DNA from 2 places in the Paenibacillus sp. 7516 genome. Region 1 is predicted to be linked to the other one. Evidence: predicted binding sites of a transcription regulator. Region 1 holds the regulator's gene; the other holds the start of a gene.

Region 1 (16,696 bases):
TACCCGTATTTGTACGCCAGATCAATAATTTTCTGTTCACTCTGTACAAGTTCATGTGCTGCCAGTGTTAATCGTCTCCGCCGTATATATTCGAACACGGTAACATCTGTTAACAGCGTAAACGTACGTTGAAAATAAAAAGGCGAGATATGCGCCTGTGCTGCGATCTGCTCTATCGTTACATTTTCGAGTAGATGCTCTTCGATGTACTGTATAGCCTTCTGCAACGATTCAATCCAGTTCATACGGTTGACCACTCCTTTGATTTCTATAATAGAGGAATACTTGTTTTGCGGCCTGTCATGATTTGCTGTGATCTGTCCGGTCCGAGTCTTTATGGTAACTGTTAATCTGTTCAACTCATGAGGAATCAACCATAATGGATTATCTTAGCATGTTCTTCCTCAAGAGACAGGATAAAAAAAGTGAATCATTTTCGGCGCTCACTTGTCTATTATATATCCCAACAAGAAAGGAGCAGCGGAAGTGACCGAGCACGAACTCTTCTATTCTTACAACAAAGATGTATATCGTACCTGCTTGTATATGCTCAAAAATATCCAGGATGCCGAGGATGTATGCCATGATGTGTTTGTAACTGTGTTTCGACAGGACTGGAGAAATGTTACACATCTCAAGGCCTGGATTATGCGAATCGCCATGAATCATTGCCTCAACGTCATTCGTAAGAACAAAGTCAAAAATGACAAACAAGACCATCTACAGAAGCAGCATGAACACGAGGCTCTTACTAGAGATTCGGTCGATGGGATGGTTATGGCTAAGTTATCCTTCGCTGAATTGGAACAGCAATTGCGCCAATTGCCTGACAAGCTGCGAAGTGTTGTAACCCTACGGTACATTGGTGATCTATCTGTTGCTGAAATCTCGGAAATCCTCAATATACGTCAGGGTACCGTTCGATCCAGATTGCACAAGGCTCTCAAACTGATGAGAAAGAAACTGGAGTACTACGAGAAGGTTAACATGAAAGGGAGAACTGTTTTGAATACAGTAGAATCCAAGGTTAAGAATCACATGAAACATTCAGACCACATTGACTATCCGGATTTTGATAAGATGTTTAACAGCATACAGAAGGACGAGCTTCGGGTAGCAGATCAGCTCAAGGAAAGATCGCAACGGGGTAAGACGAAGGTTGCTATTGTCCTCGGTGTATCTGTAGCGGTAATGGCCACTCCGGTATATGCAGCCTTTCAATATGATTGGAGTGATGTCGTCTCCCATAAGTCCGGAATTGAGTCAGCTCTCCAAGCGGGATATGGTCAGTCTATTGAACAAAGCGTCACAGCTCACGGAGTGACCTTAACGGTGCATAACGCTTTTGTGGATGATAACCGAACAGTCCTTCTCTATACGATTAAACCTGGCATGGAAACAGACGGAGCAGAAATCAGATATGATCAGATGGTCTTGAAAGACAGTGAGGGTACACCTATTGAAGGACACTATTATCAACAATGGAACGAAGAGCAAGGTGTGTATCAGGGATACTTCGAAACGGACTGGGTGATGTCAGAGAACCAATCCGATCTACAATTCGCCATTACAGGTGTTCGTTATTTACAAGACATTCAGGAGGACATTACACTCGATCCCAAGGACAATAATACTCAGAAATTTAATATACAAAAGGACGGAATCGAAGCGGTAGAAGTACAATCCTTCCAGCACACGGAAGATCAAATCATGATTCGTTCCAACGTGACTTTCACAGATACGGCATTGAAGGAACAGACTTGGGCCAGAATCACAGCTTATGATCCAAACGGGAACATGTTTAAAGAAACCGAAAGCCCAGTCTACGGCACAGAAGGTGCAACGGGAGCATACTCCAGCACGCAAATCTTTAACGAGCAGCAGTTCAAAGAGAGAGCAGATCATTTCACCTTCACATATACACATGAGAAAGAGCGAACAGATGGAACCTGGAATGTCGATCTCTCCTTGTCTAGACAGCAGATGGAAACAGGTTCTGTTAAGAAAGAAATGGATATTCCACTGCAGTCATTGGATGGAGAGGCTAAAATCAGTAGCCTAGTGGTGACGCCAACCCAGATTCGTTTAACTATTGATCATCAAGAAGACTACTACAGACTGCCATATCGGACTTATCAGTTGGAAGTGGGCGGCAGAGTGTTGGAAGGCTACGTTTCTCTCGAAGGCACGTTGAATCCTAACCAGACCGAATTGCGATTTGAGCAGTTCGACTCATCTCTCATAGATGTAAGTTCTGTGGCCAACAAACCCGTAACCTTGATTGCGAAGGACAGAGTTGATGAGCACGCTGGTGACCAGACGTCTATTCGACTAACGAATATTTCGACTCAGCCACAAACGGTAACAAGGGAGTACGCAGGGTTCCTTATCAACTGGACTTATTATCTCAAGGATGGGAACCTGTACGTTGGGTCGTCCAGCCCTGAGTCTACATTTGGCGGGATCAACCAGACTTATTTCCTTGATCAGGGAGAAAAGCAATATTTAACGCCGCTGTATTTCAACGATTTAGATAATAAACATACAGAAGTTTTCCAAGATTTTAAGGGTGAAGATATTGATCTTTATGTATCGAACTATACGACGAAGAAGCCAGATGGAGATTTGCGAATTCCACTTAATAGCAATAAATAGTAACCAAACCTTATCCAAGTTGAAAAAACGATTGCGCAGAAAAATGCCCTTGTTCAAGGGCATTTTTCTTATTCCTATACTAAGCTTAGTTTAATTATCGATTCCAGATCTGAGATGGCTGCGTCTGATATGTCGCTTCACAACCGTTCTGTCCTTCTGCTAAGCTGATGCATCTGTAACCTTGCTATTTTACCTTTGCATTCTTCGCTGGAATGATGCTTTGCGGATTATTGAACACATTTTTTGGATCATACTTAGCTTTGACTCTCCGCAATCTGGCATAGTTGGCTCCATAATAAACCGGCCCTGAGTTCTTAATTCCCTGATCTGGAACGTTAATATAGGATCCGACAATGAATGGCTGCAGTTTCTTGCGGGTTGTACGAACGATAGCGATGTTTTTGGCGGCTTCGGATGCTTTAGTCCATGAGCTGTTCCATTCCACATAAAACTTCGCTTTGCGCCAGTAAAATGCAGTTGATTTGGGCGACTTACGGCTCACGGCACCGCCCCAGTTAAGGAAGAAGAAGCCGGCATCTTCTCCTTCCACGTTCTCCAAAAATTCCCGCATGGGCTTCATAGCTTTATCAGGAAACGGACATTTGGCAAAGCCAGAAGAGAATTGGTTGCTGTACCTTTGTGTGAGCACTGGATCAGGAGGCAATAGGAACTTTACTGCTTCCGGGTAAGGCACCAGTCGGATAATTGAATTTGTGGGTGTTCCCACACTCGTAATCGGTTTTAGCAAACGAAGTGCCTCTGTTTTGGAACCCAGAAACAAGCCCTCCATGCTAACATTACCACCTTTTTTGGGTCCAATGGATAACTCGCTGCCCAATTTGAAGTTAACGGAGGGAGCCCAATTTTGCCATGCTTTAAATACCTTTTCGAATTGATTCCATGGCCAAGTGATGCGAAATACGGTCGCCTTGGCTGGAGCTCGGTGAACTTTGAATTTATATTTGGTGTACACACCAAAGTTACCTCCTCCACCACCGCGTGAAGCCCAGAACAGGTCTGGATTACGGCTTTTGCTTGCACGGATGACTTTGCCATTGGCATCGACCATCTCGACTTCAAGCAGGTTATCACTGATGAGACCAATGGATCGCTGAAGAGGTCCAATTCCCCCGCCTAATGTAATACCGCCGATTCCTACTGTAGGGCTGTCACCGAAGGGAGCGATAAACCCTTGTCGTGCCAACATATTGGCGATTCTTCCCACACGGTTGCCGGTCCCCACAACGACTGTACCCTTCTTTTTGTCCAGCTTCACTGTATTTAAATCACTCACATCGATGACAATTCCACCGTTTACCTGTGAAAGATTCACCTCCAGAGAGTGTCTTCCACTCCTTGGCCGAATGGGCACCTTATTTTCCCGAGCCCACTTGATGGCATTAGAAACATCTTTCGTTTTCTTGGCAAAGACAAACACTTTAGGATATCTGTCGGTATGAGGATCCCAATTCTTCCGCGCGGCTTCATACCCCGGATCTCCTTTGAAAATAACTCTCCCCGTAAGCTCCGTTTTCAATTTCAACTTTCCCCACTCCCTCTTGAGCCAATGTTCTTCCGTCATGCGATATAGGCACCTTATACTGTATGAAGGACATTCGCGGAGGGAATGGGCTGGAGCCTGAGTTTCGTGCTTTTGATTTGAATTGGAGCATATATCAACTCGTTTCATGCTAAAATGTAAATTAATATAAACAAAAAGGAATTTCCCTTCAAGTTAAATACCTTGAAAGAAAATTCCCTTTTGTTAGAGCACAATCCATACAAGCTGACCTGAACGATGAATTTACATCGACAACTATAGAATTTAATCGCTGCCCGGATCAATTTTAATGAGTTTGCGCGGTTCCTGTTCCTTCTCACCATACCAAACCAGCACATCTGCGAACAGATCCATAATGCGAATAAAACTCTCCTTGTCGGCTGTTGAAATTTGGTCAGCATGCTTAAAGATATCGTCAAAGCAAAGCTCACGGACAAATTCAGTGTACTTTGCATATACTTCGCGCCCTTTCGCCGAAGGTTTGACATAAATATCTTTGCGATTACCGCTTAAATGGTATTTTTCGAGCAATCCTTTTTCCGTCAGATTCTTCACATTCTTGGAAAATGTACTGCGGCTAACGCCCAAACGTGCGGCCATCTCTGACATTTTCTCCTCCTTATCCTCTGCTTCCAGAATATATTCCAGGGTCTGGATCTGAGAGGCGGAGAACATCATGTCCGTACCATAGCTTCGCTGCAGCTTATAGGTGTTCGAATATGCATTACCGTATTTGATAATTTTCTCAATCAGGGTCCGATGGTCGCCCATCCAATCTAATTTCATGAGTAATCCCTTTCATATTTAGATTCTCTTTCCTTTACTCTACTGAAATTAGATATGTTTTTCAATCCATGTAATGGCTTCTTCTATGACTTCATGTCTAGTCGGTTCATTAAATATTTCATGCATGAGATGTGCATAGATCTTCAGCGTTTTGTCAGTCGAGGCGATGTCCCCGTAGAATTCACGTGAATCCTGCTCGCTCACCAGCCCATCGTTTGCTCCATGCAGAACGAGCACCGGGTCCACAAACTGCTTGGCATGTTCTTTTAACCAAGCCACGCCGTTCCCCAGGCTATTAAAAAGATCCACAGAAATTTGTTTCTCTACCAGTGGGTCACTTGCGTAAGCGGATACAACCTCAGGGTCACTGCATACTCCACTGCCAAGCTCATTCGGGAAATACGTCCCAGTAGGAAGATCTAGCGGCAGTTCACCAGCAACCTTCGTATTATAACGGGTAAGTGCTCCTGATAAAACAATACCTTTGACCTTGCCTGGATATTTCGTGCCAAATGATGAGGTTGCAAATCCGCCCATGCTATGCCCAATGACGAATACTGGGAGGTCACTGCTCTCTTGCAAGGCCCTATCAACTACGACATTCACATCCTCGATGATTTGGTGAAAATCACTGTAGAATGTACGCTTTCCTTCAGATCTCGCATGACCACGATGGTCGAATCGATATACGTTACACCCTCGTTTGTTTAAGTGCATCGTCAACTCGTCATAACGCCCGGCATGCTCGCACAACCCATGAACAATGACTACAGCTGCCTTCGCCTCTTCGACTGTATCCTTGCTGAAATATAGCTGTGTTCCGTCAAATGATTTAATCGTTGTCTCACTGTGGTTCATACTCATCCCATCCTTTTCATGGTGCTAAAGCATCAGAAGATTACATCATTGAGCCTTGAGCACATTTAGTTAGCATTGTCATATCCACTCATCCAATAAAATTTAGTTTCCTATGAAGATTATATTGTTTCTTACAGAAACAATATAACATCAGTCTTGCGCTATTGTCCATCAAATTTTTAAGCGTTTACATAAAAATTAAAAAGGGATTTATGCACTGAGCGGAGCCTTATCAATGTAGACTCCGCCCCGTTTTTTTAATGCCTTTCGTCTCAAGTTTAAAATGCGATCATATTTGAAATAAAACAATATGAGCATTTTGGCTACAGACACGGGTAAAAGAAATCCATAAAAAGCAAAAAACCTCTTGGATACCAAGAGGTTTTCGAGTATGGAGCCTAGGGGGATCGAACCCCTGACCTCATCGCTGCCAGCGATGCGCTCTCCCAGCTGAGCTAAGGCCCCACATTATATATATGTACTTGTCCGCTTCAGCGAAGTTCCACAGGCGACTCCTATATCATATAAAATGCAGCTTTAGCTGTCAATAACTTTTTCAGAACGCAAAGTGTTTGGAGAAGAACAACCTCTGTACAGACAAGAACACTCATAATTACAAGCCCAGACTGCTCTTCTCCCTTAATCCACTTCTTTAATCGTCGAGATCCTCTTTGGACAACAACGATTTCAGTTCTTTCATGAACATATTGATGTCTTTGAATTGGCGATACACCGATGCGAACCGCACATAGGCCACTTCATCAACGGGGAACAATTGCTCCATCAACAGCTCACCAATTTGGCGGCTTTCCACTTCAGCTTCAGCAGTGTTGCGCAGTGACTTCTCCACCTCGGAAACCATCATCTCCAGCGTTTCTACAGAGACAGGACGTTTCTCACAAGCCCGGATAAGGCCACGGAGAATTTTGTCGCGACTAAACTCTTCACGGCTGCCATCTTTCTTGATGACGATCAACGGGGTTTCTTCGACCATTTCAAACGTTGTAAAACGGCGACTGCACTGCTCGCACTCACGACGACGGCGGATGGATTTTGATTCATTAGCAGGCCTAGAATCCAGAACTTTTGTACCCAGATAGGCGCAATAAGGACATTTCAACTCAGATCACTTCCCATGTTTTTCTTTTACCATAAATTCCCTGTCACTTCTAGTTATGAAAATCGCATTGAAGACACATAATACTTTTACCAACCGCGAGGAGGTGAACAGCAATGGCCCAAAACAGCAACGGTAACTCCAACAACTTGGTAGTAACTCGCGCTTCCGCAGCACTGGAGCAATTGAAATATGAAGTTGCTCAAGAACTCGGAATCAGCATCCCACAAGACGGATACCAAGGTAACATGACTTCTTACGAGAACGGTTCGATCGGTGGATACATCACGAAACGTCTGGTAACAATTGCAGAACAGCAATTGGCAGGTCAATACCAATAATATCTGCATTGTAATACGTTTAGACAGAGGAGCATGGAGCGGCCGGTGAATAACCGGCCTGCTCTGTGCTTCTACTATTAAATAAGACATACGATATCAAAATTCAAACCGATTGTACTCTAGACTACCGCATAATCCAAGCAATCAGCTATTAGAACGTATGATAGATCTTTACATACTGATTATAATAATAAATGACTCGTTGTACATAGTGCCGGGTTTCTCCAAAAGGAATATCCTTGACTGTCTCGAATGAGCCGTCCCAGACACCATCTCTGATCCATCCACTTACTTTGCCTGGTCCGGCATTGTAAGCAGCAATCATGGCCGTCTCATTCCCGTCAAACTGTTCTGAGAGGTTACGCAGGTACCATGTCCCAAGCTGAATGTTCCTGCCCGGTTCATGCTTCAGCTCCTCTAACGAGGTCCCGGGAATTTTAGCCTGCTCCATGATCCAGTTGGCCGTATCCGGCATCAGCTGCATCAGCCCGATGGCACCTCTTCTGGATTCTTTGCTTGTCTTGAAATTGGTTTCCACCTTGATGATGGAAGCGATCAGGAAAGGGTCCACCTCATAGCTCTGAGACTGCGCACGAATCTCTTCCTTGTAATGAATTGGATAAAACCACGCCATCCAGTTTGTATTCAGGAACAGCACCAATACAAATGAAACAAACATCAACAGCAGTATCCGTTTCTTGCGCAGTAACCTCATATCAGACCCTTATGCTGCAAAAATGAAATAACCTGCTGCTCCGTCTCCGACCATAAGCCGCTGTTGTCAATGACCACGTCAGCACGCTGCTTCTTATGTTCAATATCCATCTGTGCATTAATACGGGCGTCAGCCTGTTCCTCTGTCATGCCATCCCGACTCATCAGCCGCTCCCGCTGAACGGATCTTGGGACGTAAACAACGACAACCTCATCAAATCCTTTTTCCAGACCGGATTCAAACAATAAAGGAATATCCGATACCACCAGCTTGTCCGGATAGGCTTCTTCATATGCAGCAGCACGTTCCCGCATCTCCTGGCGAATAGCCGGATGTGTAATAGCCTCGAGGGCTTTACGCTCATCGGGATTTTGAAACACAATGCTGCCCAGCTTTTTCCGGTCCAGTGTCCCGTCTTCATTTAATATGGCTTGTCCAAACCGCTGAACAGCGGCAGCCAAAACAGGATGCCCGGGCATCATGACCTCCCGGGCAATCATGTCTGCATCAATCAGCAGCGCTCCCTTACTGGCAAGAAGGGCGGAAACACTGCTCTTTCCCGTTGCGATCCCGCCGGTTAAGCCAATATTCATCGTTTCACCTCATAACAGCTTCATTATTCCCATAATCATCAGTAACAACGCAGGAAGTACGGACAGTCTTCTCATCCAGCGCAGCGCTGAAAAGCGCAATCCGACTTTCATGCCGATTAACAGAAATGCGCCACTGAACAGCGCGATGACAAGTGCAGTCCACAATGTGGGGAAACCGAGCAAAGCAGCTCCGAGCCCTGCACCGAAGGCATCCAGTGACAGAGCGATTCCAAGCCACATTGCCTCCTGGGCAGAAATGCTACCCGAATTGTCCATATCCGCTTTGGAAGGACTGCGTAATATTTGAATGACGACACCTAATTTCCGCAGTTCCAGTGTAAATACCATGCGTTCCAGCGATCCACCGGATGCAGATGGTTCAAGATCAAGTGCCAGCACTTGATTTCTGCCTTTGACCGGCGCTGAATTGATTGCTTGCTCTTTATCTCCGACTGCTTCCGTTCCCTCTTCCGATTCGAGGCGATCCTTCCCCTGCTTACGGATCAACTGAATTAATGACCACGCACCGATGGCAATCAGAATAACCGCACCAACGAACGAAGCCACATCAGGAGATACCACATGGGATAACAGTACTCCCACCTGCATGGACAACGCAATGACCAACCCCGAACAAATGGAGATAACAGCAATGGATAACAGCGGGATCTTCGTCCTGCGCAGCCCGTATGTAATCCCGACACCAAAACCATCTAAACTAAGCGCCAAAGCAAGCGCCAGCAATGAAATAAAATGATGCAGCACCCCGGATTCCTCCCCTGTGCGGGAACTCGTTTCCACCTACCGTTACAGGTAGGTATTCGCCCGCTTATTTCTGCCATATCAGTATATGGAGGGAGTAATCCATGGGTGCTACGTTTTAATCATTTCGTTCATTCCGGTACAAATTCAAACCGTAAACGTGTAAACGACAATTTCAATTTGTATCTTCTTTGGTTACTTTAGTGGTTGGCACTTCGGACAATAATGCGTCCCGCGACCACCAACAACGCTTTTCTCAATCAATGTACCACACGTTGTACAAGGCTCGGATTTGCGACCATAGATTTTCAGTTGATGCTGAAACATGCCCATCTCACCTTGTCCATTAACATACGATTTGATGGAGGATCCGCCTGCATTCACGGCATCCTGCAGGGTGGCTACAATAGCCTCGTGCAGCACCGTCAATTGGGCTTCTGTCAGCGTCTTGGCAATGGTTTCGGGATGAATGCCTGCGCGAAAAAGGGCTTCGTCCACATAAATATTCCCGATGCCAACGACGTATGCCTGATTTAACAATACAGCCTTGATTTTGGTTGTCCGTTTACCAACAGCTTCACGAAATGCAGCCACGGTAAATGCCGGATCCAGCGGCTCAAGGCCGAGCTTCAACAAAGGTTTGGATACGAGCTCTTCGCCCGCTGCAAACAAATGCATGGTTCCAAACTGACGTACGTCCTTGTATCTCAATTCCGTGCCATCTGTGAAGTGAAAGATAACATGGGTATGCTTCTCCACTTCTTCGTGCTGCTCATATACGCCGTATCGACCTTCCATCCGCAGATGGGAGACCAATACCAGCCCGTCCAACAAAATCCGTAAAAACTTCCCTCTGCGCTCCACTCCGATGATGGTGTGTCCTGCGAGTTCCAGTGCAAATGCATCTATATCGTCCGGCCGCTGAATAATGCGCGGCAAGTTAACAGTTACGCGTTCAATAGTCTTACCTACAACAAGCTGATTCAATGTTCTTCTGACTGTTTCGACTTCCGGTAATTCCGGCATGATGTTCTCACCTCCCCTATATTATAACGGAAGTTGAGCTTCAGCGGGACCCCTTCTTATGTCGAATCCTTGTGAGGAAATGTTTGTAAAATAACGGAAATCCACACCAGTTGTTATTTGGCTTCGTACCAGTTTTCCCCGAAACTGACTTCTGCCTTAAGCGGTACCGAGAGCTCCAATGCTTTTTCCATAACGGATGGGACCAGCTCCTTCATTAGCTCCAGCTCATCCGCAGGTACTTCGAATACAAGTTCGTCATGTACCTGAAGCAGCATGCGGCTCTTCAATTGGCGTTCACGCAGCGCTTCATCCATCTGCACCATGGCAAGCTTGATAATATCTGCGGCTGTCCCCTGGATCGGGGTATTCATCGCTGTACGCTCAGCGAAGGAACGCAGATTAAAATTGCTTGCATTGATCTCCGGCAGGTAGCGGCGGCGTTCCAGCAGCGTTTTGACAAAGCCATCCTGGCGTGCTTCCTTCACAATATCGTCCATATATCGACGAACGCCCTGGAACACTTCAAAGTATTGATCGATAAACTGGGCTGCCTCTTTACGGGTAATGTTCAGATTCTGGGATAACCCGTAGTCGCTAATGCCATACACGATTCCAAAGTTAACAGCCTTGGCCGAACGACGCATGTCGCTGTCCACCTCTTCGGCTTTCACTCCGAATACGTCAGAAGCTGTCTTAGTATGAATATCCATATCATGAACAAAAGCTTCCTTGAGCCGTTCGTCATCCGAAATATGGGCGAGTACACGCAATTCAATCTGCGAATAGTCGGCCGCCAAAATGGACCAGCCTGGCTCGGAAGGAACAAACACCTTCCGGATTTTGCGTCCTTCTTCCATACGGATCGGAATGTTTTGCAAGTTCGGGAACTGACTGCTGAGACGCCCTGTCGCAGCAATCGTTTGCCGGTAATACGTATGGACTTTGCCGTCCCGTTCCGAAATTTCCTTGAGGAGACCCTCTACATAGGTGGATTGCAGCTTCGCAAGCTGACGGTATTGAAGGATCAGCTGTACCACATCATGATACGGAGCCAGCTTCTCCAGTACTTCTGCATCGGTAGAATAACCTGTTTTGGTTTTCTTCACCACAGGAAGGCCGAGCTTATCGAATAAAATCTCACCAAGTTGTTTGGGGGAATTTAGATTGAATTCCGTACCGGAAAGTCGGTAAATCTCCGCCATCAGCCTGCTGATCTGTTCCTCGAACTCACGGCCCAAGGCCTGGAGATCTGCTGTATTCGCTTTAATCCCCTGTTTCTCCATGTCTGCCAGAATGCGTGATAACGGCATCTCCAATTCGTGAAAGAGCGCGTTCATCTCATCATTCTCAAGTGCCTGCTCCTGAAGAGGAATAATGGCAGCCACGGCAGCAGCCTTACGGCACAGGAAATCGCCAAGGATTTCTACATCAGGCACCTTGTATCTTGCACCTTTGCCCATAACCGTGTCGTCTTCAGCCAAGGAAGGCAAGCCATACTTCGAAGTCAAGCCGCTAATGGTCTGATTGGATTCCGTCGGGTCAAGCAAGTAGGCAGCAAGCTGCACATCGAAGGATGCTCCGGCGAATTCAAGACCATGCGCGTGCAGAGCCAGATCGACGCGGTGCAGATCATAACCACGTTTGGGCTTGTCCGGGTTACCAAGCCATTCTCGCACCCGGGCTGCAGCTTCAGCGTTTAATACTTCGGGGGACAGGAAGACATACGTCTTACCCGATCCAATCGCTACCCCAATCAATTTCGCTTGATGCGGATTATCACCATGGGTCTCCACGTGGAGTACATCGATGGATTCAAGGGAGTCAAACAGCTCGCCAATCGTGTCTTCTGTAGCAATCGTAGATTCAACTTCTGCAGCCGGTACCGCTTCAGCTGCAGAGCCTGCACTCCCACTGAATGACAAGCGTTCAAGCAAGGATTTGAATTCAAGCTTGGCCAGTGCTGGCCCCGCCTGTTCTTCTTTTAACCCGGCGAACTGCATGTCATCCCAGGTTTGCTCCAGTGGTACTTCGCGGTGAATGGTCGCCAGCTGTTTGCTCATCCGGGCATCTTCGGCATGTGCCTCAATCTTCTCTTTCATTTTACCTTTCAATTCACCTGTGCCGTTCAATACTTCCTCGACAGAACCGAATTGATGCAGAAGTTTCAAAGCCGTCTTCTCTCCAACTCCCGGAATACCCGGAATATTATCCGACGCATCGCCCATCAGGCCTTTGAGATCGATGATTTGAAGTGGCGTCAGACCATACCGTTCCTTAATTTGAGCAGGGTCATACAGTTCGATTTCCGTTACCCCTTTGCGCGTGAGACCGATATGTACATGTTCGGAGGCAAGCTGCAGCATATCCTTGTCACCCGATACAACCAATACCTGTCTTCCAGCCTCGTCTGCGCGTTTGGTTAACGTTCCGATGATATCGTCCGCTTCAAACCCGGCCAGCTCAAACTGGGCAATACCCAGTCCTTGCAGCAATTCTTTGAGTAATGGAAACTGTTCCGACAGCTCGGGTGGTGTTTTTTCACGGCCACCCTTATACTCCTGATATCCTTCGTGACGGAAAGTGACCTTGCCGGCATCAAATGCCACCATAACATGGGTCGGCTTATGCTCTTCCAGCAATCGGAGCAGCATGGTGGTGAAGCCATACACCGCATTGGTATGCAGTCCTTTTGAATTCGTCAGAGGGGGCATTGCAAAAAACGCCCGGTAAATAATGCTATTTCCATCTATGAGAATAAACTTTTCCATTCCAGCACCTCACGTATCGTATGGTCAAACCCTCAAGTACATCTACTCTCATGATAACATACACACCTGTTACAACAAAAAAGATTGGGCATCTTTTTACACTTTCCATCCAGCAAAAAAAGAACTCTCTCCACAGACAGCCTGTCGCTTGCAGGCCGCCGGGAGAAAGTCCCTTGTTTTTGCAGCAAATCGTCCCCAATTCCAATGATTTGCCGTTACTGATTATTGGTTCAAATCCGGGCGCTTACCTGTTACCAGATAAACCGTGCTCTCCCCAATGTTGGTTGCATGATCGCCTATGCGTTCAATATACCGTCCTACCAACATGAGCAGCATGGCTTGAGAAGCCTGAGTTGGATGAGAGGTCATGAAACTGTATAGATCGCCAATCATATGACTGTACAACTGGTCAACCTGGTCATCCGTTTGTGCCATTTTGTAAGCCAGATCCGTATTTTCCTTCAGGAATGACTCGATGGATTCATCAATCATCTCTTTGACGATTTCCGCCATACGCGGGATATCCACAAGTGGCTTAATCAGCTCCTGGCCTTCCATACGAAGCGTAACTTTGGCAACGTCCAAGGCGAGATCGCCCATACGCTCAAGATCACTTGAGATTTTGAACGCCACAATAATGCGGCGCAAATCCTTCGCGACTGGCTGCTGGGTAATAATCAGCTTGGAGCCCAGTTCCATGATTTTGTCTTCCAGCGCATTCAGATTCGCATCATTCTTGATGATGACCTGAGCTTTCTCGGCATCCAATGTCCGTAAACTCTCAATGGCACCATCCAATGCCGTTCCTACATGCTCACCCATTTGCCGAAGCAAAATGCGAAGCTCTTCAAGCTCCTGATCAAATTCTTTCCTGCGAATCATAGGTTTCCATGTCCCCCTTGTCCATCATCTCCGGATACGCCGGGTTCGTTCGAATTCAGCTTGCTTAACCGAACCGTCCGGATATATAATCCTCGGTTCGGGAATCCTGGGGCGTGGAGAACAGCGTTTCTGTATCAGCGGCCTCCACAACTTCACCATTCAGGAAAAATACAGTCTTACCCGATACGCGGGCAGCCTGATGCATGTTATGGGTTACCATGACGATGGTGTACTTGTTGTGCAGTTCCTTGACCAGTTCCTCGATCTTTAATGTCGAGATGGGGTCCAGGGCCGAAGTGGCTTCATCCATCAGCAATACATCAGGCTGTACCGCGAGGGCTCGTGCAATACAGAGACGCTGCTGCTGACCGCCGGACAGACTAAGTGCCGATTTCTTGAGTACATCCTTGACTTCATCCCACAATGCAGCGTGTACCAGACTTTGTTCAACCAACTGGTCCAGCTCCGCCTTCTGGGTAACACCGTGCAAACGGGGGCCGTATGCGACATTATCGTAGATTGATTTTGGAAATGGGTTAGGCTGCTGAAACACCATGCCTACTCGTTTGCGCAGCGTTTCAACTTCGATTTCATTACTGTAGATATCCGATCCATCGAGCAGAACTTGTCCCTCGACACGTACTCCCGGAATCATGTCATTCATCCGGTTTAATGTACGGAGCAGCGTGGATTTACCACAACCTGACGGTCCGATGAATGCAGTTACAGTTCGTTCCGGCAGGTCCATCGATATATTTTTAAGCGCATGATGCGTATCATAGTACAAATTAAGTCCTTCAATGTGAATGAGTTCCTTCATGGATGTTCACTTCTCCTTCGCTGGAGGGACAAACCAAGCTCCCTTTACGTTGAGGCCGAGGCCAGATCAATAATCTTCAGCTTCTCGGTCATCCTTAATATCCTACCTTCTTATTGTAAAAAGAGTATCACTTTCATGTTAACGGAATGTAAAAAAGACATCCTTCACAAGCCATGACCTTCCCGTTACGATCATAGATGGTAAATGATGTCTATCTTTGTTTTACAATTCTCCCCCGGAAATCATAGACTCCAGTTTTTTTCGGATATAATCCGCCACTTCTCCAGTCTGCTTGCCTTCCTCTGAGATGTTGGAAGCAATATGCAGCATACCTTCCACGGCGGAGTTTAAACGATTGAAAGCTGCACTTCCTTCGGTAACATGTGCAGAGCTGTCGTCAATTTCAGCAGCACTGGCGCGAACCAGTTCAACGGTTTGTCTGGTTAATTCACCGATCCCTTCGAGCAAGGAGGACATATCTCCTGCAACCTCACGAGTTTGTTTAGCTAAGGCCCGTATCTCACCAGCCACCACTTGGAAGCCTCGCCCATACTCGCCAGCATGAGCTGCTTCTATGGAAGCATTCATCGCAAGCAACGCACTCTGATCGGCCAGAGAACGAATGGAACGTGCCATGCCCGCTCCGGTTTCTATTGAGGTCAGCATATCATTCGCATGCTGGCGCTGTCCTCCCATGTGCTGATGTACGCGGTTATACGAAGCCTCAACCTGTATAAGACTGCTTGCGCCCTGTTCAGACAATTGAATAATCTGTTTCGCATCTTCTCCTGTCTTTCCAGCGGATTGAACCAGTTTCGTAATCGACTCATGAATCCGGGATATCTCTTTCTGGCTCTCAGTAATGGTGTGAACACGCTCTTCTCCAGCCTCGTGCTGCATCCTTCTGGAAAGGGACATGAGATCCCGCATGGTTAATACGCCAAGCAGCCTGTTCTCCTCCGTTACAATGATGCAATCATAGAAATGCTCCTCACTTCGTGACAAGGCTACATCAATCACTTCTGGCGCATCAGCTAGTACATCCACGACTACCGGAGATGAATCAGCAACATGTGATATGGACTTGCGATAAAACAAATCCGCGGCGAAACGCCCATTCAGTATTCGATACAAGGTTTCCCGCATCAATAACCCCAGCGGGCGATTCTGATCATCACCCAATACTACACATGGATATTTCTGTTCCTGACTCAATATGCTAGCAGCCTCTCCACAGGTGGTATGCACCCCCACCATGGGAACCTGTCGGCAGTATTCTCGGATGGATACTTGGTTGTTAAGGGTTAATTCTGTAAGATCATCCTGAGTTAAACGAATCGAGTCCTCCTCATGCTTATATGTATCTTCTACGGATAGATCAGGCTTCTCTTCGAGCAACATGGGCATAAATGCGCAATCTCCTTTACGTATGAGCTCTGTCCTGAGATGGGTTATGTAGGTCCTAAGAATCACTCGGACAAGTTCATGCTACTCCCTCTATGTAAAGGAAAATAAAGGTTTATGTAAATTGGACGTAAAATAAAACTCCCCGATCATTACGAACTTGAATGATGGGGAGTTTTTCTTTTTACAACCAGTTTATAACCTACACCTCGAATGGAATCAATGTGTACGGATTCCGGGTCCAGCTCCAGCTTTTTACGTAATGAACTTACATGAACGTCAACGGTGCGCTGGCCTCCAATATAATCGAACCCCCAGACCGCATTCATCAGGTCATCACGTGTAAGTACAACGCCTGGCTTCTTGGCCAAGTAGAGCAGAACTTCGAATTCTTTGGGACGCAGACTT
Region 2 (16,696 bases), on a different contig from region 1:
TCCGTCAGTTTGGATTTGGTAAGTTCGAACGAGAAATAAACCAGCAGCATCATCGGGATAATGGTGACCAGGACAAAAACAAGAAAGAGTTTGGATCTGAAGCTTAAATCAACAAAAGGCATGTAAATGTATTTTCTGTAAAATGGACGCATCGAGCAGCCCTCTCTCAATTGAAAGTGATTACATAGAGTTCATCATAGCAGACCAAATATGGAAATCCAATAACGCTTTTCACCGAAAACATCTTTAAAAAGCGGCATTTATCGGAGAATTGAAGTATGGAAAGCAAGCGCTATCAAAATTAAGATAAAAAGGTAATCAGCTGAATCTAAATCAGGCCAATCATGATGGTATAAAGAAAGGGGAGGGCACTTGATGCATAAGGTAAGCGCTATCAAAACAGTCAGGAGCAATAATCTGATCAGCAGACTAAAAGAACAAAAATGGTTATTCGTGCTTATGCTGCCTGCCTTCGTTGCAACCTTGCTGTTTTCCTATGGTCCCATGTTCGGACTGTATATGGCATTTACGAATTATCAGCCGGGAGGGGAATCTTTTTTTAGGCAGTTTTTTCATGCAGAGTTTGTAGGCTTCCAGTGGTTTGAATATTTCTTCACAACGGGTGATTTCTATCGGGTTATGCGCAATACACTCGCAACGAGCTTGCTCACACTGTTGTTCGGATTTCCTGCGCCAATCATCCTTGCGCTTGTCCTGAATGAAGCCAGACAGGGATTCTTCAAACGCTTTGTACAGACGGTATCATATTTGCCCCACTTCATCTCGTGGGTTATTGCGGCCAATATTGTCATTACGCTTCTGGCTTCAGACGGTATGCTCAATAATATTCTGGTGCTGCTGGGTATTGTGGATGATCCGATCGCTTTCCTGCAAAATGGACCCTTGTTTTGGTGGATTATCGCCTTGTCCAACATGTGGAAAGAGATGGGTTTCAGTGCAATTATGTATCTTGCGGCTATTTCCTCCATTAACCCTGAACTTTATGAAGCTGCGAGGGTAGATGGGGCGAGCAGATTTAAGCAAATGTGGCATATTACTCTGCCGGCTTTGCGTCCAACCATTGTCATACTGGCTATTCTTGCGGTCGGCGGAATTCTGAATGCGGGTTTTGAACAGCAGTATCTCCTGCAAAACAACACGGTACTTGAGTATTCGGAAGTCATCGATATTTATGCCTACAAATACGGCTTGCAGAACAGTATGTTTTCATACGGAGCTGCCGTTGGAATGTTCAAATCTGTCGTTGCTTTCATCCTCGTTGTTATTGTGAACCGGATCTCAAGAAAGGTGAATGATCAGGCGTTGTTCTAACCAAGAAGGAAAGGAGTGATTATGATGTTATTGAACCGATTCGGTGATCGGATATTTAAGTTCTTTGTATATCTCATTCTGGTCCTGGTTTTACTGGTTACATTTCTGCCTTTTTGGAATATACTTGTCCTCTCCTTGAATAGCGCGGAGGATACGGTTCGTGGTGGGGTGTACTTGTGGCCACGCGTGCCAACCTTGGACAGCTACAGCCAGATTTTGAAAGATAGTGAAATTTTGAATGGGCTGTGGGTCACGGTCAAACGAACGCTGATTGGTGCACCCCTCTCGGTGCTGGTTATCACGATGCTGGCGTATCCGCTGAGCCGGCGGAATTTGGTGGGACGCAAGGGTTGGAATTTGTACTTCATATTCACGATGTATTTTGGCGGCGGATTGATTCCCTATTACATGGTACTCAAAGCGCTGAATATGATTGATACGTTCTCCGTCTTCATTCTGCCCAGTCTGATGAATGTGTTTTACATGATTATTGTAAGAACGTTCATGGAGCAGCTTCCTCATGAGATTGAGGAATCGGCCAAAGTGGACGGAGCTAATGATCTTACGATTTTTTTTCGAATAGTTATGCCGCTGACCACGCCTGTACTCGCGACGGTCGGATTATTTCAGGCCATTGGACACTGGAACTCCTGGTTTGACTCTTATGCATTCACGTACAGCTCAGACTTGAAAACCTTGCAAGCTGTACTTGTCAAAATCCTGAGTCAGTTTCAGACCGGTGGGATGGTCTCGCAAACGCAGATGCTGGCGAACTCAGCCAAGCGGAATGCTGTTTCGAGTGATACCATACGAATGGCTGCGACGATGGTTGCTACGTTGCCGATCATTCTCGTCTATCCGTTTTTACAGAAGTATTTTGTCAAAGGCATGACGCTGGGAGCAGTAAAGAGTTAATCATTGCTGGTCTGGCTGACAGAGAAGAAGAACTCTCGGCGGACACTCCTGAAAGGGGGGTGGTACAGCTTCAATGGTTTGCTCCATAATACACGCAAGTTACTTCATTCATTGGGAGGAATTAGGGTGTCAATGAAAAAGACAAAAAAATGGATGGTTATGGGTATTACTGCTGCTTTAGTCGTGGGTTTGCTTGCGGGCTGTTCTTCGAGCGAAGGGACAGATAGCGCAGGTACAGATGAAAAAGGAGCTGAACAAGGCCCGATCACGCTGACCTGGTTTGATGGCAATACCAAAGGTGAGCCATTCACTGACGCGGTTGCACAGCAAATCACCGAAAAAACCGGAATAGAGATCTCCATACAGCAGCCGACGGGAAATCCGACGGAGAAGCTGAGCTTGATGCTGGCGAGCGGAGATTACCCCGATGTCGTGGTGATGAGCCGGGGAGATGCCTCACTAGACAAATATATTTCTAGCGGAGCCTTCATTGCGCTTGATGAGTTAATCGATGAATATGGAGCCGATTTAAAGGAAATGTACGGGGACACATTGACCAAGACACGTTATACGGACGGCAAAAACTATTATCTGGCAAACTGGTACGGGCTCGACAGTGATCCAGTCTTCGGTATGCTGATGAGGCAAAGCCTGCTGGAAGAGCTTGCTCCTGAGAAAGCGGATGGATCCGAGCCGCTCACTACAGACGAGTTTGAAGCACTGCTTAAACAGTTTAAACAGAAATACAGCACGATTGATGGTAAAGAGTCGGTTCCCATGACGATGAATGGCGAGAATATGGGGGCGAATCTGGGTACCTTCAAGGGCATGTGGGGTTTAAAAACCTATTACGATAATAATGGTAGATTGCAATATGATGTTAAGGATCCTAAGTATCGTGAAATGCTGTTATATATGAATCGTCTATATCGAGAAGGACTGATCGAGAAGGAATTCGCCATTAGCAAAACGCAAACATGGATTCAGAAGCTCACAACAGGTGCGGTATTCTCCACACCAGGCGCCTACTGGGATCCGGGTAACGGCAATGCCGCATTGAAAAAGGATGGCGGTGAGAAGAATCAATTATTCGCATATAAAGTCGTAGCTCCTGGTGTGGACCCGGCTCAAACGACCTTTGGACCGAGAAGCTCGCTTGGCTGGGATGCCATTGCCATAACCAAAAATAATAAACACCCGGAAGAAACGATGAAGCTGTTCAACTATTTGGCGAGTGATGAAGGGCAGCACTTGCTCCTATGGGGTAAGGAAGGCGAACAATACACCATGGTAGATGGCAAACGTCAACCTGATCCTGCATTCCTGCAGAGCTTCAAGGATAACTGGGATGAAACGGTGAAAATAAGCGGGGTTCGTAAATGGCTGTGGTTTATCAAAAATGGGTTGGATCCGAACGGACAGCCGTACGACATGGCCGTCAAATATCAGCGCAGCGAAGTGGATGAACTGGCCATCAAGAGTCTTGGCGATTCGGTATGGGATACAGCTGAATATGATAACCTCAATCCGGATGGGGGAACACCGGAAGCTCTGACGGCACAAAAGGTCAAGGATATTATGGACCAGAGCATTACCAGAGCCATTATTGCCCCGACTGAAGCAGAAGCCAATGCCATATTTGACAAAATGCTCGAGGATATGAAAAAGGCAGGGGATGAGAAAGTAGAGGATATTATTAACCAGAAATACGCTCAGCGTATGGAGGTATGGGGAACCAAGTAAGCTGGTCGGAACGACGATATTGTGGAGGGCTCTCCTAAGGGAGGGCCTTTTCTTATGCATGGAACAGGCTTTTTTTGTCTAACATATTCCTTCTTCAATGTTCAAATAATGAGGGGAACGAACAAAGGAGGGAACGATGGATGAAAAAGGCCGAACGTAAAGTACGTTCCAGTACATGGACGATTCGAACTGCATGGTTGATGGTGAGTATGCTGTTTATTACTTATGGAGTGAACTCGTTAACCTGTAGTGCAGAATCACTGGTCACAGAACCTGCTCAGGCAGCGGTAATGACTCCATCCCAACCACAGCCCAAACGAATGGCGATCATCATTGATGATGCGGGCAACGATATGAAAGGCACGGCGGAAATTTTGGACATGCCAGTCAAGCTGACGCTTGCCGTCATGCCGTTTTTGCCCACCTCCAAAAAGGACGCTATCGCTGCGCATGAAAAAGGGATGGATGTAATCGTTCACATGCCGATGGAACCCATATCAGGAAGACCTGAATGGCTCGGTCCCGGTGCGATTACATCCAGTCTCTCAGACGATGAGGTCCGCGAACGAGTGGAGAAAGCCATTGATGATGTTCCCTACGCCATCGGCATGAACAATCACATGGGCTCCAAAGTTACTTCAGACAAACGAATCATGTCAATTGTGCTTGATGTTTGCCGGGAACGAGGGCTGTTTTTTGTAGACAGTCGTACCAATTTCCATTCGGTCGTGGGTGAACTCGCGGTATCCAAAGGCATGCCTCCGGTCGGTAATGATATTTTTCTGGACGACCGGAATTCGAAGCCGCATATTCGCCATCAGATGGAATTGGCAGCCAAGCGAGCCGTCGAGAAGAATATGTGCGTTGTTATTGGGCATGTTGGTCAGACGGGACTAAACACATCCAGCGTTGTTCGCGATTCCGTCACCCAGCTGAAGGGTGAGATTGAGTTTGTTGGCATCGGTGATTTGGTGCGTGAAGTATGGCACTGGCATGCTGCCCCTACACTACCGACAAATAATAAATAATGCCGTCTGCAATGGACTGGGCAATACGCTTCTGCTCTGCCGGATCATTCATCATGGCCCGGTCCTCTGCATTGCTCAGAAATCCGGTCTCAACGATAACGGCCGGCTGTTTAATCTGATTCAGCAGGTAGAAAGGCTTACCCCACACGACACCGCGCCGAGTGCCAAATAGATGGTTTAGCTCGGTCTGGATGGAGTCTGCCAGAAGGTAGCTCCTGCCTTCATTCTGGTAAAGGACAACTGGCCCCCTTGTAGACGAGTTGGGACTCCAGTTCCCATGGATGCTGACCACAATATCCGTACTTACTTCTTCACTGAGACTCTTGCGCTGTGCCAGATCCCTGCGATGACGGGATCTGCTGTTCAGCCAGCGGTTTTCGTCACTAAGGGCATAGTCTCCAAGCCGGTTGATGATGACAGCATATCCTTTGCTGCGAAGCAGGAGGTACACCTTTTGACTGATAGCCAGATTGATGTCTTTTTCAAGCACCCCATGATCAGACGTACCTCCATCAACACCACCATGTCCAACATCCAGCAATATAACTGGTGCGGCAAAAGCGTGATGCGTGGAACGATAACTGTCACCATCCGTTACAGGCAGCAAGGAAGGACTCACGGATTTTGAGTTGGGATGGGATGACGGAATAACGGCCGAGGAAGCTTGCGCAGGTGACATTAATATAGTATTGAACCCGATCAGCGATGCCACTAATGCAGCTAGCAGCTTAACCATGAGATGCACGCTCCTTTTCGTTATAGGCATCTCATGCAATATCGTATAAGGATGGATACCTTTGGCATTAGACTGTGCATTATTGGTTATTTCATACTCTCAGCAGCAAAAAAATGTTTATACATGGGCCGTTCTGCACACAATAGATGTATCGTAAGCTTGCGCATTACAGTTGAGCAGTTCGCATAAATGCTCAGGTAAAGAAGGAGGCAGAGATGGATGGCCAAGAGTGATGAGCTGGTGAAGTACATTACGCAGCGGGTTGTTCATTTTATGGATACACCGAAGGAAGAGCGGAAAGGGCGTTCCAAGGTAAAAGAGCCTTGGGCGATGAAATGGTTTGGCATGCTCCCCTTTGCTGTATCATTGTGGGTAGGGAAAAAGGAAAAAGCATTAGATTCACGCAGGGAAATGCAGAAGCGAAGCTCTTCTGGCAAATAAACCTGTTTAAGCCACAAAAAATAAAAAGACGCGTTCCTGATTCGGTGATCAGAGGAAGGCGTCTTATTTGTGTTTGCTTGAGACTATCAAAAATCCACAGCTTCACGGCTTGAAAGTATAAAAATGACCATCCTTCATCAACGTGTCGATCGGAACGAAACGTCTTAAGGTAGAATGTCCACCAATCGCTACATATTCCTTTTGCTCCGAACCGTTATCCATTCTCCAGACCTGATATCCGGTAACAGGAAGAGGGCCTCCATATAATACATTGCGATCATCTGCCGAAAAGACGATGGCCTGATGGTCTCTCCACTGCTGGACCAACGGCTGTAAACTTGTTACAGGGACCGCTTCCGAAGTAATCCACAAGAGATTGTCGGCAGGATCAAAATCCGGTTGTACGTAGATCGGCTCCACTGAGAAGGATGAAACCTTGGATAGATCATCTGTTCTGGATTGGAGTTGTACAGACATGGATAGCGTGGGAGAAGGCGGTCGAGTATGTTCAACCCGAGATTCACGCTCCATGGCCTTTACAGCACCATTCGGTAAAGTGTCACCGTTGGTTGCATCGATATAGATGGTACCAACACCTGATTGCTCCACTTTCCAGTAGGCAAGAAGAGGGGAGGCATAACATAACTGGATGTCTTCTGCATGTGACAATTCCTCCAGATTCAGATTATGTCGTTGAAGAGACTGCAGCAGCAGAGAGAGGTCATACGGTTGGTGTTCTCCCTGTCCGTACTCGCTTAGCTGCAGGTTTCCTGTACGGTTAGCTGTAATGATCATATATCCAACAGATGTTCCATCGATATGAGCGTTTACAAGCCAGCTGTGCGTACCTGGACCTAGAGGCGTAAAGTCTAGCTGCGCCTGGTTCCAGCCTTGGTCCATCTGTTGTAAGGAGCCCAGGGCCTTAACCTGTTGAAGGGCAAATTGCTGAACAGCAGCAGGAGCAAACGTATCAGATGGATGGGAAGCATCGCTTTTTGCCGTCGTTAATTGAAAGGAAAGTTCTGTGGTGGCTGCTTGCAAACCTAAAGCATCTTCTGCCTGCAATGTTGTGGACAACGTAGTTAAACCCAAAAGGCACATGGCACCCAAGCCTGCTGCCCTGCGGATGACGAGCCATGGTTTATGAAAGATTCGGTTCATAATTAACACCCTCTTTTTCTGGAGTACATTATGACGAACAGGGACGATTATTCGCTGCACGATCACTTCTAGGTTCATTCTACTGGACAAGCCATGCAAAGGTTGCTGCAACCTGTCGGGTGGGTGCTCATGAATAAACACTACTTTTGCCGTCATTTGCTGGAAAAGTAGTGTCTGCGTCTATCTTAAATGAAACATGCCGCTGCTTATGGCCGTGACCTTCACTTTGGGTTCATACTGCCAGATCATTTCTGTCCGGCGGGTTTCGTATTGCAGTTTCATCGCTTCACGGTCCAGAACCGCCTGGCGGGCCTTCTCCTGCTCTGAATCCCTTTCTTCATCCACGGGGACGGCCTGTTCAGCAGCAAGTTTCGCATCCGAGTGTGTCTCCAATCCAGTCATGTCTGCGGATATTCGATTCACAGGAGGTACACGGGAGTGATCCGTCGCAATAGACTGGAACCTCATGGAATTAGTCCCAGGCTCTTGCCCGGTGGAAGCAGAATCACGATCAGCTCCTGTGGAATTGTCGTCTAACTCAACCTCAGGCGTATCCTCCCTCAGTACGGCTTCGTAATAAGCATCAACCACAGCAAGCTCCAGGTCCAGTCGTGCCTTGGCTTGTTCAGCCCAACCATAATCCAGTTCCAGCAGACGCCTGGTAAGGTGTGTCTCGAGTGCTGCTCCAGCATCCGATAGCGATACCTTGGCTGTCTGGACATGCATGTTCTCAGCCAGCCTTGGGCTGAGGTCTCGCCGGTTCAGCTTGGAACCAAATTTTTCGATAATTTCACCTGTACGAAGGGAGATGCCAAGAAAATGGAGCTCCTCCCGTTTCAAATCACAGGCGAATTCCACTTTGAAACATACACCAAGCCATGGTTCATATACAGCTGGTGCAGCAGCGCGCAGCTGACGTTTGGGTGCCTGCTCAAACAGGTTCACAAATGCGCCGCCTTCACGGGCGGCCTCGAAGATCTGCTGCAGTCTGCGGCTGCCATAGACGACGTCTTCACGCAGGATGCGGCCAGGCCCGAGCTGCGGCAAAGCTGGAGTAATGCCGAAATAGCGGCCAAGAATGGTTTCTTTAGGTGCATCTGCTCCAGAACCAGAACCCGCGCTGCCTGGGCCGACAGGTCCATTCTGACTTGCAGAGAGCGAGGGAGATGCCTGAGCGGCTCTGGCTTCTGCAGCATCGATAGCTTGCTGATACGCTGCCGGATCAAAAACGAACGTAAAGGACATCGTCTCCGCCGGAGCCCCAGTGCGCTCAACAAATCCCCAATAGTACGGACGGTTGGTTAAAGCCTTGTCCGCTTCCGGCGATAATTTAACGGTTATATGTGCAGGAGAACGCTCCATGATCTGGCATTCCATGGCTTCGAGATAGGTTGTCACATAGGCCTGAACTTCTTGAGGTGACATGGTCATGGTCAGTGTCCTCCTTTGCCCAGATCCAGAAGGGAGACGGTCGGCACTTCATCGGCGACTTCACGCTGAATGGAATTCAGCGATTGTCCAAGCGAATCCATTTTGCGGCGAATGTCATCTTCGTTTTGGGATTCGAGCATGATCTTGTAGAGACTCTTTTCAATGGATTCCTTTTTCTCGAGCCGTTCCAGAATAACATCCAGTCCGCCGATGACCATCTCGAACATGTTGATTTTTTCATGCAGCAGATTCAGGATATGTTCTTCAATTGTGCCTGTCGTCGACAGATTGTAGATGTTGACGTCATTTTGCTGTCCCAGCCGATGTACCCGGCCAATTCGCTGCTCTACGCGCATGGGGTTCCAGGGGAGGTCGAAATTAATCATGTGATGGCAAAATTGAAGGTTAATGCCTTCTCCACCGGCTTCGGTTGCGATCATGGCCTGGACACGGCCTCGGAACAGGTCCATCATCCAGTCCTTTTTCCCCCGGTTCATGCCGCCACGATACGGAACAGCCGTGAGTCCGTTGTTGCGAAAATAATTCAGCAGATACTCCTGCGTGGCACGGTATTCGGTGAAAATGATGACTTTCTCATTCATGTTTCGAATCAGTTCCATCGTTTTCTCGGCCTTTGTATTTTCTTTAATGGCCTTGATATGGGCAACCAGATCCCAAATTTTGTCCCGGAGCGGGGAGTCAAGCGGGAGTTTCTTGGACAGATTGACCAGCGTAACAAATACGGCATCCCGGCTGCTGCACACTTCCCGCTGCAGCGTAACAAGTGAGAGCATGCTGCTCAGGTTTCCACCGGCCTCCTGATATTGATCTTTCACAAAGGAGGTTACCCCATCATAGAGTGCCTGTTCTTCAGGAGATAGCTGCAAATTCACATTGGAAACATTCCGCTTGGTGAACTGTACTGGCCCTTCACCGCGGCGGTTCCGAATCATGACTTTGGACAATTCGTCCTTAAGCTGCTCCTGGTTTTTGGGGATTCGTTTATCCACGACAAAGTTGGCACTAAAGTCACCTTGACGTCCCAGCTGGCCCGGCTTCAGCAAGTTTATTAGATTGAACAGCTCGCTCATGTCATTTTGTACCGGTGTAGCGGTCAGCAGCAGACAATATTTTTTTCGCAGTTTCAGCATGAATTGATAGTTGGTCGTTTTTTTATTTTTGAGTTTGTGGGCTTCGTCAATAATGATCATGTCATAGTCCGTACTCAGCAAGATGTCCTTATGCGGATCTCGCTTAGCCGTATCCATCGAAGCCACAACCACTTCATTTTGCCAGGAATAGGCTTTTTTCTGCGCAACTGCGGGAATGCCAAACTTTGAATTCAGCTCTCGTACCCATTGAAGTACAAGGGATGCAGGCACGAGAATGAGGACCTTGGATACGAGACCGCGGACCATATATTCTTTCAAAATCAGACCGGCTTCTATGGTTTTTCCCAGACCGACCTCATCGGCAAGAATGGCACGGCCTGACATTTCAAATAATACTTTGCGTGCAGTGTCCATCTGGTGCGGAAGCGGGGTCAGTCCCTGCAAATGCTTCAGACACTGTATTTCATCAAAATTGGGAATCAGATTGGTCTCTTCGGCTTGAATGCCAAGTTGAAAGAGTCTGTAGTCTCCCCAAGGACCGCCTTTATCGAGCCGTGACTCCAGTTGGGTCAGCCAACTGCGATCGAATTCGAGCGGAACGGGCAGTTCTGCTGCAGGTTGATTCATGTGAAGCGGATGTTTCCGGTTCATGGTGATGCCTCCCCTGCCATACATGATGACGTTTTATTCGTAGCTCATAGTATGGACGAATGAGAGGCAGTTCATAACCAACCTCCAAATAAGGTGCGAATCCGAACCGTTATGTCCCAAAAAAATTCACAAATTTTGAATGAGAGAGTCTGATGGCGTAAGAGCGAGCTAGTCCAAGTACAAGACAAATAAAAAGAATAGCTGTGACTTAAGTCACATGGAAAATCAATATATGGTGTACTATACTGAATATAAATCACTATATGTGGTGTATTGGCATATTTTAAACACATAATAGAAATGTAATGGGATTTTGGGGAGGCTGTCAAACATAATGAATTCGAACAAATTGTCGCACAAGTTGGAAGGACTAAGTGAAAAAATATTTTTGGACCGTTATGCCTGGAAGGATGCCGATCCAAACCATGCCAAGGTAGGAGATGTAGTACTCGTTCTGACGAAAGATGACCCGAAGTTTCCGACAAAGGAAGTGGGGGAAATCATCGAACGGCAGGGTCAGATGGTGAAAGTGAAGACTCGCAGTGGAGAAACAATCCAGACGGAAGTGGAGAAGCTCACACTTAATATAGAAAAAACACCGGAGGAGATGTGGGACCGGCTCGCGAGAGCGATGGCATCTGTAGAATCCACTCCGGAAGAACAGCAAAAATGGCAATCCAAGTTCCGGGCTGTACTGGACGATTGGAAGCTGGTTCCGGGGGGCCGAATTGCTGCTGGTGCGGGTGCTAGCGATGAGCTGACCCTCTTTAACTGTTATGTTATACCTTCTCCTCAGGACAGTCGGGGTGGCATCATGAAAACGTTGACTGAAATGACGGAGATTATGGCTCGCGGTGGTGGCGTTGGCATCAACCTGTCGTCACTCCGTCCACGTCGTGCCGTTGTTAAAGGGGTCAATGGATCTTCCAGCGGTTCGGTATCCTGGGGCGGCTTATTCAGTTATACGACTGGGCTGATTGAACAGGGAGGCAGCCGCCGGGGAGCACTTATGCTGATGATGAACGACTGGCATCCGGATGTGATGGATTTTATTACGGTCAAACAAACGATGGGGCAGGTTACCAATGCCAATCTGTCCGTATGCGTGAGCAACGCATTTATGGAAGCCGTCAAACAGGACGGGGACTGGGAACTTGTTTTTCCGGATACGAGCGACCCCGATTATGATAACGAGTGGAACGGGGATCTGCAGCAATGGAGGGAAGCCGGGCGCCGTGTTATCCATTACCGCACAGTAAAGGCCCGGGATATATGGCGTACAATTATCGATTCGGCCTGGAAATCAGCAGAGCCGGGTGTTGTCTTTATGGAGTATTACAATCAGATGTCCAACAGCTGGTATTTTAATCCGATTATATGTACCAATCCATGCGGCGAACAAGGCCTGCCAGGATGGGGCGTCTGCAATCTATCGGCTATCAACTTATCCAAATTTTACGATGAGGTCAGTCATGATGTAGCGTGGCAGGAGCTGGCAGAGACGACACGTATTTCAGCCAGATTCTTGGACAATGTGATTGATGCGACACCTTATCATTTTGAGGAAAATCAGAAAAATCAGCAGCGGGAGCGCCGGGTTGGATTAGGCACGATGGGTCTCGCGGAGCTGATGATTAAGCTGCGCATCCGGTACGGCAGTCCGGAGTCACTTGAATTTCTGGATAAACTGTATGGCTTTATCGCAAAAGAAGCATACCTCGCATCAGCAGAGATTGCGGCCGAGAAGGGGGCATTCCCTGCCTTTGAAGTGGAGCCGTATTTACAGAGTGGATTTATGAAAAATCTGGTCGGGACCTATCCCGAAGTGGGAGAGGCCATCCGCAAGCAAGGCATTCGTAATGTAACGCTTATCACGCAGGCCCCAACAGGAAGTACGGGAACGATGGTAGGTACGTCGACAGGGATTGAACCATACTTTGCGTTTAAATATTTCCGTCAAAGCCGGCTCGGTTACGATGAGCAGTTTGTCCCTATCGCCCAGGAATGGCTGGATGAACACCCTGGAGAGGAACTTCCTGACTATTATGTAACGGCGATGGATCTGTCAGCCGAAAATCATATTCGGGTACAGGCAGCGATTCAACAGTGGGTGGACAGCTCTATCTCGAAGACGGCTAACTGTCCGGCTGATTTTACGGTTGAAGATACGGCTCAGTTGTATGAGCTAGCTTTTGATCTCGGTTGTAAGGGCGTCACGATTTACCGGGACGGCAGCCGCGATGTACAGGTCCTATCCACGACGAAGAAAGAAGAGGCGAAGAGCGAAGTAAGTGAACAAACTAATGTGACAGATCCGGTAAAAGAAACAAGTGCTGCAAACGAAACGGCAGTCTTCACGTCCGCACCTTCAGAGACAGAGAACGAGGGCAAAACAAGTGTGGCCGCTTCGCCCGCAGCCAAAGTACTGGATAAACAGTACAAGAGTCGTCCGCAGGTACTACGGGGAGCAACGTACAAAATAAATACTCCGTTTGGCATGGCTTACATTACGATCAACGACCTGGGTGGCATTCCGGCCGAGATCTTCCTGAACGTGGGTAAAGCCGGTTCCGATGTATTCGCTATGGCGGAAGCGCTGGGAAGAGTGTGCTCCCTGTTCCTGCGATATGGTGACCACGGACATAAAGTGGAGCTTCTTATCAAACACCTGAAAGGCATCGGTGGTTCGGGAGCGATTGGCTTTGGTGTAAACCGGGTAGAGTCCATTGCAGACGCAGTAGCGAAGGCGCTCGAAAGTCATGTACAGAGCACCCCTCAAGAAAGTGCATCCTCTACTAATGAAGAGGCAGACCAGAGGGTGGATCGAATTTCTGAATCGGCGATTGTCGACGAACCGTTAGTAACCTATACAGCATCGAGAGATTTGTGTCCTTCCTGTGGTTCAGCTTCATTGATCAATATTGAAGGCTGCAAGACTTGCAGCCAATGTGGATACAGCAAATGTAATTAGAGGATAGACATCATCCAGGTTAATGTGATGAGAAGAATCCGGTAAGGGTGACCAGCACTTTGGTCGCCCTTTTTGTATGACCTGACGTAGAATTAGCGGGCTTCTAAGGATGATTTCAACTAGAAGATTCCCGGAATAAAAGAGGATTCGTCCTTTTCACCTCCAGAGTCCTAGGCATCTAGAAGCATTTATTGGCGAAACTTTCAATCCGGCTGGGGATAGGTTTATAATGGATTGTGGCTGCTGAGAAAGTGGGCGGTCTTTTTGTATTGATATGGTAGTGAGGTAATATTACCCAGCCCAAGAAAAAGACTGTATTAAACGACAATTTTGGAGTATGATTTTACAGCTATATTAGCTGGCAGGAAAGGTTACATCGTTTCACCACTTTGTAACTACTGCTGTAATTTATCTCACTGCGCTTGAGCGTATAATGCTAAACGTGAGTGTTGATCGATATATTGGAAATGAATGACGAAAGGTGCAATACGTATGTTAATGACAACCAGAATCACGATGCGAAGCCAAGTTGATTTGCAACTGCCCCGGACATCCACGATGTGGGCCCGAAGCAACAAGGAGGGGCGCGAATGTCACAAACGTTGAACAACAGGCGGCATATGAACGGACTGGATGGTCTGCGGGCCATTGCCGTGCTTGCTGTGATTGGGTATCATCTTAATCTGGGATTTATTCCCGGCGGTTTGCTTGGTGTAGGCATTTTCTTTGTTTTATCAGGTTATCTGATTACAGATATTCTTGTGTCCCAATGGCAGGAACATGGACGCATATCACTCGGTGATTTTTGGGTGAGACGAATCAGACGTCTCGTGCCTGGCATGCTTACCATGACTGCAGTGGTAATGATTTGGCTTCTCTTCACAGATCCTTCCCGGCTTGCTGCCCTGCGTGGGGACGTTATATCGGGTGTATTATACATAAGCAATTGGTGGTATATCTTCCACCATGTATCCTATTTCGAGAGTTTCGGTCCTCCATCACCGTTCGGACATTTCTGGTCGCTTGCCGTGGAAGAGCAGTTTTACCTGGTGTGGCCGCTGCTCCTTATCCTTTCGATTAAGCTGTTCAAAAGAAAGGGATGGCTCGTTGTTTTCATTCTTGTAGCCGCTGAGTTATCTGCTGGTGCAATGGCTATTCTATATAATCCGAATCTGGACCCAAGTCGTGTATACTATGGAACGGACACGCGTGCTTTTGCATTGCTGGCCGGGGCTGCACTGGCTGTTGTGTGGCCAAGCCGCAAACTGTCCTCCTCCCTTGCAAGCCATAATCGAGCCGTGCTTGATGTATCCGGCTTGGCAGCGCTGGCCTTGCTGGTCTACATGATGCTGAACAGCAGTGAATATGAACCATCGCTTTACCAAGGGGGGATGGTACTTCAAGCCATAGCTACTACGCTGCTGGTCGCTGTATTGGCTCATCCCGCTTCGATGCTGGGACGCCTGATTGGTGCCAAACCGCTGCGGTGGATTGGGGAGCGTTCCTATGGGCTCTATCTCTGGCATTATCCTGTGATAATCCTGACAAGTCCTGTGGTCGATACGGGAGGTTTACATCCAGTTCGAATGATTCTGCAGGTGGCAGCAACGGTAGTGCTGGCTTCACTATCATTGAAGTTTATCGAAAATCCAATCCGCTATAATGGATTCCGTGATACCTGGTCCCGGCTATGGGGTAGAGGGCGAAACGGTATCAGTACGCATCAGATTTGGTTGAAGCGGGGCGGAGTGGTGATGTCTGTTCTGTTTATGTGCTTCACCGTGTCACAGATGATGATTTCCTCTGCGGCGAACTCCGACTCACATTCTGTATCGATGTCTACCACATTGAATGGAGAACATGCAGTGCATGAAGAGATAGGACAGGATGTTCTTCCGGCTCCTGTTGATACTGCAGGTTCCGGCCAGAAGCCGGCACCGCAGAAGAACGACAAGCCTGCAGATGATGGTGGCAATCAGCAAGACAAGCCAGCAGAGCAGACGTCGAAGCCAGATACGCCTTCCACAACGGAAAAACCGGCATCCGATGAAGGAGATGGAACGGCTGCTGATGAGCCGAACCAGACTGCTGGAGATGCTGCTGGAAATAAGGATCATGCCGATGATAACGGGACTGATACTGCGGAGAACCCGGATCAGCCGGGAGATGCTTCGCAAGAGGGTGAAGACAAAGCTCCCCCTGCTGAAGACGGCAAGATCCACTATACCGTAATAGGGGATTCGGTCATCCTGGATGCCAAGCCTTATTTGGAACAACATATGTCCGGGGTACACGTGGACGGTCATGTTGGCCGTCAGATGTGGGAGGCAGCCGATGTCCTGGATGGGCTCAAACGAAACGATCAGCTGGGCAATCAGGTTGTCCTGGAACTGGGAACCAACGGTTCATTCAATTCCAAAAGCCTGGATTCCGTGCTGGATTACCTCAAGGATGAGAATCATGTATATCTGGTTACTGTCCGGGTCCCTCGTCCTTGGGAACGAACGGTTAACAGAGCACTGAACGAAGCAGCCTCATCCTACAGTAATGTTTCCCTCATTGATTGGAACAGTGCAAGCGAAGGGCACGACGAGTACTTTGAAAAAGATGGCGTACATTTGACGAAGGAAGGCTCGGAAGCTTTTGCAGCACTTATCAAAAGCAGCATGAAATAAATTGAACTTATTCTTTTTCATACGAAATAGATTGTTTGCTTAAAGAGCTCTCACATCGAGAGCTCTTTTTGTTCTATTTTTCAAGTAACACGCTATTGGGTGGGGCATCCGATATTTTTCACCCCATCATCCGTGGATCGTCACCTTACGTTATGATAGCGTTACCATTTACAATGAGGGTATTCAAACAGCCAAGGGGGAGTATAGAGATGTTAAGAAGATGGCTTTCGGGTTTTGTGGCAATTGCCTTGTTTTCGATGGTACTCGCGGCCTGCAGTGGCGGTGATGCTTCGGAAGGAACGGGCAGCAGCGATAAAGTCACGGTTACGCTGTGGCATAACTGGACCGGACAGGATGCAAAGGCAGTAGCCATGCGAAAAATCATTGAAGATTTCCGGGCAGCACATCCAGATATTGAAGTCGTGGATGAGGGCTTGCCAACAGACGGCCTTAAAACAAGGCTCCGTACTGTAGCAGCTGCAAACGAAATGCCGGATTTG

The links. Region 1 encodes NrdR, which represses ribonucleotide reductase genes. Its sites were predicted from a motif close to AACACNATATATNGTGTT; they were not measured.
Region 2: the regulator NrdR is predicted to act here: its motif matches at 10,806-10,823, upstream of CHI14_RS08265 (adenosylcobalamin-dependent ribonucleoside-diphosphate reductase).

What each region holds. Positions count from the first base shown of each region.
Region 1 covers NZ_NPBI01000009.1:3,209-19,904, forward strand. Annotated here, with positions in the region: gene CHI14_RS08990 (AraC family transcriptional regulator) at 1-245, opposite strand, end outside; gene CHI14_RS29920 (sigma-70 family RNA polymerase sigma factor) at 487-2,655, shown strand; gene CHI14_RS09000 (FAD-binding oxidoreductase) at 2,840-4,198, opposite strand; gene CHI14_RS09005 (MarR family winged helix-turn-helix transcriptional regulator) at 4,481-5,002, opposite strand; gene CHI14_RS09010 (alpha/beta hydrolase) at 5,051-5,860, opposite strand; tRNA gene CHI14_RS09015 (tRNA-Ala) at 6,253-6,325, opposite strand; gene nrdR (transcriptional regulator NrdR) at 6,513-6,980, opposite strand; gene CHI14_RS09025 (alpha/beta-type small acid-soluble spore protein) at 7,094-7,318, shown strand; gene CHI14_RS09030 (lytic transglycosylase domain-containing protein) at 7,470-8,033, opposite strand; gene coaE (dephospho-CoA kinase) at 8,030-8,626, opposite strand; gene CHI14_RS09040 (manganese efflux pump) at 8,636-9,391, opposite strand; gene mutM (DNA-formamidopyrimidine glycosylase) at 9,584-10,414, opposite strand; gene polA (DNA polymerase I) at 10,528-13,182, opposite strand; gene phoU (phosphate signaling complex protein PhoU) at 13,405-14,064, opposite strand; gene pstB (phosphate ABC transporter ATP-binding protein PstB) at 14,129-14,884, opposite strand; gene CHI14_RS09065 (methyl-accepting chemotaxis protein) at 15,107-16,291, opposite strand; gene CHI14_RS09070 (response regulator transcription factor) at 16,441-16,696, opposite strand, start outside.
Region 2 covers NZ_NPBI01000007.1:200,378-217,073, reverse strand. Annotated here, with positions in the region: gene CHI14_RS08315 (cache domain-containing sensor histidine kinase) at 1-122, opposite strand, end outside; gene CHI14_RS08310 (ABC transporter permease) at 376-1,332, shown strand; gene CHI14_RS08305 (carbohydrate ABC transporter permease) at 1,357-2,247, shown strand; gene CHI14_RS08300 (extracellular solute-binding protein) at 2,380-3,990, shown strand; gene CHI14_RS08295 (divergent polysaccharide deacetylase family protein) at 4,131-5,018, shown strand; gene CHI14_RS08290 (N-acetylmuramoyl-L-alanine amidase) at 4,993-5,754, opposite strand; gene CHI14_RS08285 (YqzE family protein) at 5,974-6,195, shown strand; gene CHI14_RS08280 (hypothetical protein) at 6,298-7,356, opposite strand; gene CHI14_RS08275 (YqhG family protein) at 7,537-8,787, opposite strand; gene CHI14_RS08270 (DEAD/DEAH box helicase) at 8,790-10,550, opposite strand; gene CHI14_RS08265 (adenosylcobalamin-dependent ribonucleoside-diphosphate reductase) at 10,885-13,521, shown strand; gene CHI14_RS08260 (acyltransferase family protein) at 14,112-16,196, shown strand; gene CHI14_RS08255 (extracellular solute-binding protein) at 16,406-16,696, shown strand, end outside.